DNA from 2 places in the Dickeya chrysanthemi NCPPB 402 genome. Region 2 is predicted to be linked to the other one. Evidence: predicted binding sites of a transcription regulator. Region 2 holds the regulator's gene; the other holds the start of a gene.
What was found. The regulator CRP, encoded in region 2, controls carbon source genes, mostly activating them, when cyclic AMP is high. The targets are predictions, from matches to a motif close to ATGTGANNNNNNTCACAT.
Positions count from the first base shown of each region.

Region 1: the regulator CRP is predicted to act here: its motif matches at 1,690-1,707, upstream of cdd (cytidine deaminase).

Region 1 covers NZ_CM001974.1:1,798,053-1,803,476, reverse strand. Annotated here, with positions in the region: gene DCH402_RS08135 (glycoside hydrolase family 3 protein) at 1-294, shown strand, start outside; gene DCH402_RS08130 (CidA/LrgA family protein) at 436-846, shown strand; gene DCH402_RS08125 (CidB/LrgB family autolysis modulator) at 846-1,544, shown strand; gene cdd (cytidine deaminase) at 1,773-2,660, shown strand; gene DCH402_RS08115 (NAD-dependent malic enzyme) at 2,931-4,628, shown strand; gene moeA (molybdopterin molybdotransferase MoeA) at 4,830-5,424, shown strand, end outside.
Region 2 covers NZ_CM001974.1:348,988-354,411, reverse strand. Annotated here, with positions in the region: gene DCH402_RS22710 (hypothetical protein) at 22-195, shown strand; gene DCH402_RS01660 (YheU family protein) at 192-422, shown strand; gene DCH402_RS01655 (phosphoribulokinase) at 564-1,433, shown strand; gene DCH402_RS01650 (OsmC family protein) at 1,499-1,906, opposite strand; gene crp (cAMP-activated global transcriptional regulator CRP) at 2,283-2,915, shown strand; gene DCH402_RS01640 (3-keto-L-gulonate-6-phosphate decarboxylase UlaD) at 3,015-3,659, opposite strand; gene DCH402_RS01635 (L-ribulose-5-phosphate 4-epimerase) at 3,790-4,482, opposite strand; gene DCH402_RS01630 (PTS sugar transporter subunit IIA) at 4,525-5,001, opposite strand; gene DCH402_RS01625 (PTS ascorbate-specific subunit IIBC) at 5,048-5,424, opposite strand, start outside.

The DNA.
Region 1 (5,424 bases), 1.4 Mb from region 2:
CCGGACTATCAGGCCATTGTGCGCGCCAGCGCCCGCGTACCGACGCTGGTTAGCCTCTATATGGAACGCCCGGCCATCCTGACCAATGTGGTGGACAAGACCCGTGCGCTGGTCGCCAACTTCGGCGTCAGCGATAGCGTATTACTTGGCCGGCTGACGTCTGGCGCGGCCTACACCGCTAAATTGCCTTTTGAGCTGCCGTCCTCCATGCAGGCGGTGCGCAAGCAACAGCCTGACCTGCCTTACGACAGCGCCAAACCGTTATTCCCCTTTGGCTACGGCCTGCCTCACTAAACGGTGTCGCCCCGGTTTGCCGGGGCACCCCACCTGAAAAAACAGCATGACGGCAACCCACGCCCTTCGTTTTTGTGATTCGTAGCACACTGACAGTATTAGCGTTATCATCATCGTCTACCGTTTATCAGGATTTTCCCTATGCGCAATACCATCACACTGTGCTGGCACTATTTACGCGCTTTCGCAGTGATTTACCTGTGTTTATTCATTGGCAATGCGATATCCGCGCGACTTCCCATTACCATTCCCGGCAGTATTCTCGGCATGCTGGTGCTATTCGCCCTGTTGGCGTCGCAAATTCTGCCGTCACACTGGGTGAAACCGGGCTGTCGGTTATTGATCCGCTACATGGCGCTGTTATTCGTGCCGATTGGCGTCGGGGTCATGAACTATTATGGGGTGCTGCGTGAACAGTTCGCGCCGATCGTCGTCTCCTGTCTGGTTAGCACGTTTGTGGTCATGATCGTGGTCGGTTATACCACTCAGATGATGCACCGTGATCAGGTGCCGCCGGGCCGAAACACGGCAGACGCCAAGGAAGATAAATGATGCTGAATTATCTGTGGTGGTCGCTGCCGCTCACGCTGCTGGTATTCTTTGGCGCCCGCAACGTGGCGATGACGCTGAAAATGCCGTTACTCAACCCATTGCTGGTATCGATGTTGGTGATCATCCCGCTGTTGTTGATTCTGGATATCCCTTATGACCACTATTTCAGCGGCAGTTCCCTCCTCAATAGCCTGCTGCAACCGGCGGTAGTCGCACTGGCATTTCCGTTATATGAACAACTGCATCAAATCCGCGCACGCTGGAAATCCATCATTAGCGTTTGTTTTATCGGCAGCGTCACCGCCATTATTTCCGGCACCGTCATTGCTTTGTGGCTCGGCGCTTCACGGGAAATCGCCGCTTCCGTACTGCCGAAATCGGTCACCACGCCGATCGCCATGGCCGTCGCCAGCGCCATCGGCGGGATTCCGGCTATCAGCGCCATGTGCGTGATCCTGGTTGGCATTGTCGGCGCCGTATTGGGCCACGCGCTGTTTAATCGGCTCAACATCCATGCCAAATCCGCCCGTGGGCTGGCGATGGGGACGGCATCGCATGCATTAGGTACTGCACGCTGCGCGGAAGTCGATTTTCAGGAAGGCGCGTTCAGTTCGCTGGCGTTGGTGATCTGCGGCATCATCACCTCGTTGATCGCCCCGTTTTTGTTTCCGGTGATCGTGCGCCTGATGGGGACATAACCATCGTTGATTGCCTCTGGTATTCCGGTTATCCGAGCCGTTGCCGTAGGTAACGGCTCGCCTCTCCCCATACCTGCCCGCACGCCCGTCAAAACCTGCGAGACATCTCGCATTTGTGATTTATTTTTCATTTATTTCATACGAAAAGTGATAATAATCACAAATAATTACCGTGTACCTGACCAGACTTGGGTTACCACGCCTTGAAACCGGGAAAGAGATCTCACCATGCAAGCACGCTTTCATGACGCATTTACGCAATTATCTGCGGCGTTACAAACCGCGCTGACGCCGATACTGGCGCGTGACGACTTCGCCGCGATGTTGACCGCCGACGAAGTCGACCGACTCTGCGCTCAGAGTCAGCTCGACGCCGACGGCCTGGCCTTCGCACTGCTGCCATTGGCAGCCGCTTGTGCACTTACGCCGGTCTCGGGTTTTCACGTCGGCGCGATAGCGCAAGGCGTCAGCGGCGCCTTTTACTGGGGCGCCAATATGGAATTCGACGGGCTCCCACTGCAACAGACCGTCCACGCGGAGCAAAGCGCCATCAGCCATGCCTGGCTACGCAATGAATCGGCGTTACGGGCGGTAACGGTAAACTACACGCCTTGTGGTCACTGCCGCCAGTTCATGAACGAGCTTAACAGTGCGCCCGAATTGCGGATCTGCCTGCCGGGGCGCGCACCCGCCCCGCTCGGCCACTACCTGCCGGATGCGTTTGGCCCCCGCGATTTAGCGATCAACACCTTGCTGATGGATAATATCGATAACGGATTAACACTGACGACGGACGATACGCTGTGTCGGTTGGCGTTGGCTGCCGCCAACTGCAGCCACGCGCCATACAGCAAGGCGTTCAGCGGCATCGCGCTGGAAACCCGGCAAGGCCGCCGCTATACCGGTCGCTATGCGGAAAACGCCGCCTTCAACCCCAGCCTGCCGCCACTTCAGGCCGCCTTGAATCTGGTCAATCTGGCCGGCGATGCCTTCAGCGATATCCAGCGAGCGGTGTTGGTGGAATCGGGCCATGTTGCGCTCAGCCAGTGGAGTCTGGCGCAACCGTTACTGGCCTCATTCGGCGGTACGGCGCTCCAGCGCACGCTGGCGTATTAATGTGTGATCCGCGCTGCTCGTTGTGGGCAGCGGATTTGTGATGGGAAATTCACATTGTGTGAGTGCAAACATCGTCCGTTCTGCCGTTTTTTGTCGCCGGACGCCAGATATTATGTGACTTTCCCCACATATTTTTCATATGCAAGTCATCTGTAATTATTTTAATTAACAATCCCTGTACATATTTGCTGGGTACTTTAAGATCCGCGCTATCTGTCGCTTCTCGCTGGTTCTCCGAACCCATTTCAGCTACCCAAAGAGTCGAAAGTCATGGAATTGGAATACGAAAGTAAACGCCCACTCTACATCCCTTATGCCGGCCCTATCCTGCTCGAATTTCCCCTGCTGAACAAAGGCAGCGCTTTTACCGAGGAAGAACGCGCTCAGTTCAACCTGCACGGCCTGCTGCCTGAAGCGGTAGAGACCATTGAAGAACAGGCGGAGCGCGCCTGGCGGCAGTATCAGGAATTCAAGAACGACATGGAAAAACACGTGTACCTGCGTAACATTCAGGACACCAACGAAACCCTGTTCTACCGTCTGCTGGCAAACCACCTGAGCGAAATGATGCCGATCATTTACACGCCGACGGTGGGCGCCGCCTGTGAACACTTCTCCGACATTTATCGTCGTGCCCGCGGCCTGTTTATCTCCTACCCTAACCGTGAGCATATCGACGATATGCTGCAAAACGCCACCAAACAAAACGTAAAAGTCATCGTGGTGACGGACGGCGAGCGTATTCTCGGTCTGGGCGACCAGGGTATCGGCGGCATGGGGATTCCGATCGGTAAACTGTCGCTGTACACCGCCTGCGGCGGCATCAGCCCGGCGTACACCCTGCCGGTGGTGCTGGATGTCGGCACCAACAACCCGCAACTGCTCAACGATCCGCTGTACATGGGCTGGCGTCACCCGCGTATTACCGGCGACGAATACTATGAGTTCGTCAACGAATTCATTCAGGCGGTGAAACGCCGCTGGCCGAACGTACTGTTGCAGTTTGAAGATTTCGCGCAGAATAACGCCATGCCGTTGCTGAACCGCTACCGTGATGAAATCTGTAGCTTCAACGACGACATTCAGGGCACCGCCGCTGTAGCGCTGGGCAGCCTGATCGCCGCCAGCCGCGCGGCAGGCAGCCAGTTGCGTGACCAGACCGTCGCTTTCCTTGGCGCCGGTTCCGCCGGTTGCGGTATCGCCGAGCAGATCATCGCCCAGATGAAGTCCGAAGGACTGAGCGACGACGAAGCCCGTTCCCGCGTATTCATGGTGGACCGCTTTGGCCTGTTGACCGACAAACTGCCGAACCTGCTCGACTTCCAGAGCAAACTGGTGCAGAAAAGCGACAAACTGGCGCAATGGGACGTCACCAGCGATGCGATCTCTCTGATGGATGTGATGCGCAACGCTAAACCGACCATCCTGATAGGCGTATCGGGTCAACCGGGTCTGTTCACGGAAGAAATCATCCGTGAAATGCACAGCCACTGCGCCCGCCCGATCGTGATGCCGCTGTCCAACCCGACCTCCCGCGTGGAAGCTCGCCCGGAAGATATCATCCGCTGGACGGATGGTGCGGCGCTGGTCGCAACCGGCAGCCCGTTCGCACCGGTGCAGCACAAAGACAAGGTTTACCCGATCGCACAGTGCAACAACTCCTACATTTTCCCGGGTATCGGTCTGGGCATACTGGCTTGCGGTGCGAAGCGTATCACTGACGGCATGTTGATGGCATCCAGCCGCGCGCTGGCCGACTGCTCCCCGCTGGCCAACCAGGGCGAAGGCGCGCTGTTGCCGGACATCAGCACGATTCAGGATGTTTCCAGGCACATCGCACTGGAAGTGGCGAAAGCCGCACAGTTGCAAGGGGTGGCGGAAGTGACCTCCGAAGATACGCTGGTAAAAGCGATTGCCCACAACTTCTGGCAGCCGCAGTACCGTACTTACAAACGCACGTCCTTCTGATTCGGCGTGTCGATCGCCCTGATATCAGCGCGATTCGCCTTCCAGACGCGGCTTCGGCCGCGTTTTTTTATTCCCTGCCCGCCTGACGCTCGTCATTCTCCCTCCTGGGGATTTCTGCCATAATGGCAACCTTATAGATACATCAATGTCATGCCTGTTCGACCTGCGTCACTATGCAGCGGGCACGCATGTGGAGCTGCCATGGATACTTCGGGTTTACTCTCTCTGGAACAGGCGCGGCATGCCATGCTGGCGCAAGTTTCTGCGCTCACCGATACAGAAACCGTTTCTATCTATCAGGCTGCCGGTCGCATCACGGCTGCCGCAGTGACTTCCCCTATCAATGTCCCGCTATTCGATAATTCTGCGATGGATGGCTATGCCGTGCGGTGTCACGAACTCACTGACCAACCGCTGCCTGTGGCCGGCAAAGCCTTTGCCGGCGCGCCGTTTGACGCCGACTGGCCAGCCGGCAGTTGTATCCGAATCATGACCGGCGCGCCGATTCCCGCCGGTGCCGATGCGGTGGTGATGCAGGAAGAAACTGAACGTGATGCCGACGGCAGGATCCGATTTACTCATGCCGTGAAGCCCGGCCAAAACATCCACCGCATCGGTGAGGATCTCCGCCAACAGGCGCAGGTGCTGCCGGCCGGTACCCGGCTGGGCGCCGCCGAATTACCGTTGCTGGCGTCACTCGGTATCGCCACCATACCGGTAGTGCGTCGCCTGCGGGTAGCGCTGTTTTCCACCGGCGACGAACTACAACCCGTCGGCGAACCGTTACGGGAAGGGC
Region 2 (5,424 bases):
TTTCATCGTGGCGCTCTTTTTATGAATCATTCTTCTTATCGTAATACGTGTTTTCAGCCCCTGCCGGACGGGGATTTTATCGATCTCGCTTGGAGTGAAGCGCCGGTGCAGGCGGCACATGGCACCAGCCTGAGTTGTGGCTGGAACAGCGGATCCCCAAGCTGGTTCACCCCTTATCTGGAGCAGAACGCATGATCATTCCCTGGCAAGAACTGGCACCGGAAACACTGCAAAATCTGATTGAATCGTTCGTCCTGCGCGAAGGCACCGACTACGGCGAGCAGGAGCGCACGCTCGACGAAAAAGTCGCGGACGTACGCCAACAATTGGCACACGGCGAGGTCGTGCTGGTATGGTCGGAACTGCATGAAACCGTCAATATCATGCCCCGCCGCCAGCTCAGCAGCGGTGAGCGGTATTAGCCCTGAATCAATCGGTTAAAAACGTAAATTGGCGTGTCACCGCGGTATAAACATGCTAACAATGCTCAGATATCTCTGACCGGGGTTGCCCCTATTTACCGGATTACCGGAGATTGCCCCATTCACCGGAGGTTACACACCATGTCGCACCAGCATCCGATTATCGCGGTCACCGGCTCCAGCGGCGCGGGGACTACCACCACCAGCCTGGCGTTTCGCAAAATTTTCCAGCAACTGAATCTGCGCGCCGCACTGGTGGATGGCGACAGCTATCACCGCTATACCCGGCCGGAAATGGACATGGCGATCCGCAAGGCGCGGGATCTGGGGCGCCACATCAGCTATTTCGGGCCGGAAGCGAACGATTTCAGCCAACTGGAACACACGTTTATTGAATACGGCCGCAGCGGCACCGGCCAGACCCGCAAATACCTGCACACCTACGACGAAGCCATTCCCTACAATCAAGTGCCGGGCACCTTCACGCCCTGGGAACCGATGCCGGAACCGACCGACCTGCTGTTCTACGAAGGGTTGCACGGCGGCGTGGTCACCGACCAGCATGATGTGGCGCAGCATGTCGACCTGCTGGTGGGCGTGGTGCCGATCGTCAACCTGGAGTGGATCCAAAAACTGGTGCGCGATATCAACGAGCGCGGTCACTCCCGCGAGGCGGTGATGGATTCCGTCGTGCGCTCAATGGAAGATTACATCACCTACATCACGCCGCAGTTTTCCCGTACCCACATCAACTTCCAGCGCGTGCCGACGGTAGACACCTCTAATCCGTTCGCCGCCAAAGCCATTCCCTCGATGGACGAAAGTTTCGTGGTGATCCACTTTCAGGGTCTGGACCATATTGATTACCCTTACCTGCTGGCGATGTTGCAAGGCTCATTCATTTCCCACATCAATACGCTGGTGGTGCCGGGCGGCAAAATGGGGCTGGCGATGGAGTTAATCATGATGCCGCTGGTGCAGCGGTTGATCGAAGGCAATAAAATTGATTAATAGCCGACGGTAGCGGCTTTGCAGGATGCGGCGGCAACAGGAGCAAACCGCCGTAGTCAGACGCATTAGTCCAGCGCGATCACTTCATGGCTGTGGGTCACGTTAACCGCTTTTTCCAGCATCAGCGCCACCGAGCAGTACTTTTCCGCCGACAGCGATACCGCGCGCTCCACGGCTTTATCGCTCAACCCTTTGCCGGTCACAATAAAATGCAGGTTAATGGCGGTGAACAGGCGCGGCGCCTCTTCACGGCGTTCCGACGTCAGGCGAACCTCGCAATCCACCACATCGTGACGGCCTTTTTGCAGAATAGACACCACATCGATGGCGCTGCATCCGCCTGCTGCCATCAGCACCATTTCCATCGGGCTGGGCGCTTTGTCGCCGGCGTTGCCGTCCATCAGCAGTTGATGCCCGGACGCGGATTCACCCAGAAACGTCAACCCTTCAACCCATTTCACCCGAGCCTGCATAAATTTGTCCTCAATCAATTATTTTTGAAATTTTGCACCGCTTATGTACAAAAAAGCCTGATAATCAGAGCTTAATCATGCTGAAGCGAGACAACACGAGACACTACACTCAACCTGTGTTACAAACAAAAGCGTAACCGCGTGTGTTGAGTCTTCGTCAGGCCCGCCACCGGCTTACTGGCGTCATCCGATATGCGCTGAATGATTCAGACCAACGCATCCGCAATCTGAATATGACGTGTATAGACAGCCTCAGTATATTCCCTGACGTCATTCCGCCAGAACGGAATTGAATTATAACTATGTTATCACGCCGTACAGGGAACTCTGAGCCCTGTGATTTGCGCAGTGAATTACAAACAGAGGATAACAGCGAATGGTTCTCGGCAAACCGCAAACAGACCCGACTCTCGAATGGTTCCTTTCTCATTGCCACATTCACAAGTACCCATCGAAGAGCACCCTTATTCATCAGGGTGAAAAAGCAGAGACGCTTTACTACATCGTGAAAGGCTCGGTTGCCGTGCTAATCAAGGATGAAGAAGGCAAGGAAATGATTCTGTCTTATCTGAATCAGGGCGATTTTATTGGCGAACTTGGCTTATTTGAAGATGGGCAGGAACGCAGTGCGTGGGTGCGGGCGAAAACCGCCTGTGAAGTCGCTGAGATTTCCTATAAGAAATTCCGCCAGCTAATTCAAGTCAACCCGGATATTCTGATGCGGTTGTCATCGCAGATGGCGCGTCGCCTGCAAGTTACATCGCAGAAAGTCGGTAATCTGGCGTTCCTCGACGTAACCGGTCGTATCGCGCAGACCTTGCTGAACCTGGCTAAACAGCCGGATGCCATGACGCACCCGGACGGTATGCAAATCAAGATCACTCGTCAGGAAATCGGCCAGATCGTCGGCTGTTCCCGCGAAACCGTCGGCCGTATCCTGAAGATGCTGGAAGATCAAAACCTGATCTCCGCCCACGGTAAAACCATCGTGGTGTACGGTACGCGCTGATCCCCATCCCTCATCCGACAGGGCGGCCATCTGGCCGCCCTCCTTGTTTCAGACCGTTGTACCATCCTAACGCACCTGTCTGGCATCCACGTTCGCGTCTTACCAGTACTTGTTGATCTCGGTACGCAACGCCTCTGCGGTGGCTTTGCCGCTCTCAGACGCGAGGGCGCGACCGGCGATAAACGCCTTGGCGCTGATGCCGTCAAACAGGTGGATATCCTCCGGCACGATGCCGCCGGTAATCGACAGCTCAAGCCCCAGCTCAGACAGCGCACGCATTCTGCCAAGATCGGCGGAAGTCCAATTGACGCCGGCCAGCTCCGCATCGCGGGAACGGTGGTAAATGGCCTGGGTAATCCCCATCGCAACCCACTGTCTGGCGTCATCCAGATTCCAGTTGCCGTACAGTTCAATCTGGATCTCCCCGCCGAATTCATCAGCCACTTTCTTACAGGCGGCGATAGTGGCCACGTGCGCGGCGGCGGACACCGTGATCCAGTTAGCACCGGCGGAAAACGCCATGCGCGCCAAAATTGCGCCGCCGTCGGTGGTTTTCATGTCGCAAACGATAATGTGGTTCGGATGACGCTCACGCAGGGTACGCACCGCCGCCATCCCTTCGGCAAAAGCCAGAATCGTCCCGACTTCGATAATATCGACAAAGCCGCCGACACGTTCGGCAATCTCTACAGCGGTACTCAAATCCGTCGAATCAAGGGCAATTTGCAGCATAGGTTTGGTCATAATGCGATTTCCTTTCCAATCGTGAAAATATCGGGATCTCTGACTTGAGGGCGAGCGCAGCCCGTGGCCGATTGCCACTGTTTATTTCAAGCCGTTATTGCAATGACATCATGTTACGTGTGCGGGCTATTCAGCGCTGGCCGTAATAGGCATTGGCACCGTGTTTCCTGAAATAGTGTTTATCAGAAAGCGCCTGATCAATATGAATGTCCGCATTAAGCAGCCGGGTCGAAAACGCCATGGCGGCGACTTCTTCAAGCACCAGTGCATTATGCACCGCATCCAGCGCATTTTTCCCCCAACAGAACGGCGCATGGCCGGTAATCACCGCGCCGGGCACCGCCAGCGGGTCAAGACCGCGGCGCTGAAATTCTTCCACGATCACCAGGCCGGTATTTTTTTCATAATCATCGGCTATCTCGCCCTCGCTCAACGGGCGGGTACAGGGAATATCACCGTAGAAATAATCGGCATGGGTGGTGCCGAGCGCCGGAATATCCCGACCGGCCTGTGCCCAGATGGTGCCGTGGCGCGAATGGGTGTGCACAATACCGCCGATATTGCCGAACGCGCTGTAAAGTGCCAGATGGGTGGCAGTATCGCTGGAGGGATTAAGGTGCCCTTCCACCACTCGCCCATTCATATCCACCACCACGATATCGTCGATGGTCATCTGCTCGTAGGAAACCCCCGAGGGTTTGATGGCGATAACCCCCAGCTCGCGGTCAATCTGCGACACATTGCCCCAGGTCAGCGTCACTAAACCGTGACGCGGCAGCAGCAGGTTGGCGTCCAGTACGATAGCTTTCAGTTGCTGATACATCGTTGTTTCTCCTGCGCCCCTTACAGAGCGCCTTGTTACCGCTTATGCCGTTTGGGCCAGCGCCTTATCGATGACGCTGAACACCTCTTCCCGGCTGGTGCAAGCCCGCAGCTTGTCGAGGTTGATTCCGCTGTCGCTGTGCTCGTCTTCAAGTACCTGAGTCACTTCCATCAGCCCTTCCATATGCTCATCGGAGGTACTGCCCGCCAGCGTGATCAGCACATCCACCGGCTCGTCTTCTCCCTCGAATTTAACCGGTGCGGTGAGCGTCACCAGCGCAAACGCCGTACGGTTGACGCCGTTTTCCGGCCGCGCATGGGGCATGGCGAATTGCGGAGCGATCACGATATAAGGCCCCATTTTCTCGATACTGCTGATAATCGCTTCGTGATAGCGGGGCTCGACGGCGCCGGACGCAATCAGCATATCGGTGCCAAGCTTGATGGCCTCGCGCCAGTCCGCCGCACTGGCGTGAAGCAGCACGGAGTCATTGTCGATTAACGATTGTTTGAATTTCATATGCGTCTCCTTGCCTGTCCCCTCGCAGAGGGGAAGGCGTGATTGGTTAACCGGCAAAATTTTTCTTGATAAGCCCCAGCAACTCGTCGCCAAACGACTGCGGATTAAGCATGTTTTGTACTCCCAATACGAACTTACCTTCACCGGGGTGCATTTCTCCGGCCAGATGTTTGGACGAGACGATGATGTCGGTGGTCGAGAGTTTGGATTTGTAATCTGCCACGGCGCAGGAGTCCATGATGTGCGGTACTCCCCGTTGTTCGAGAAACTTGCCGATCTTCATTTTCATCATCATGGAAGAGCCCTGCCCGTTGCCGCACACGGCCAGAATGCGCACGGCGCGTCCGTCGGCCGGCATGGCCGGTTGTGATTCGACCGGCTCGGCATCAGCAGCGGCGGCGGCGGCAGGTTGTGCGCGGTCTT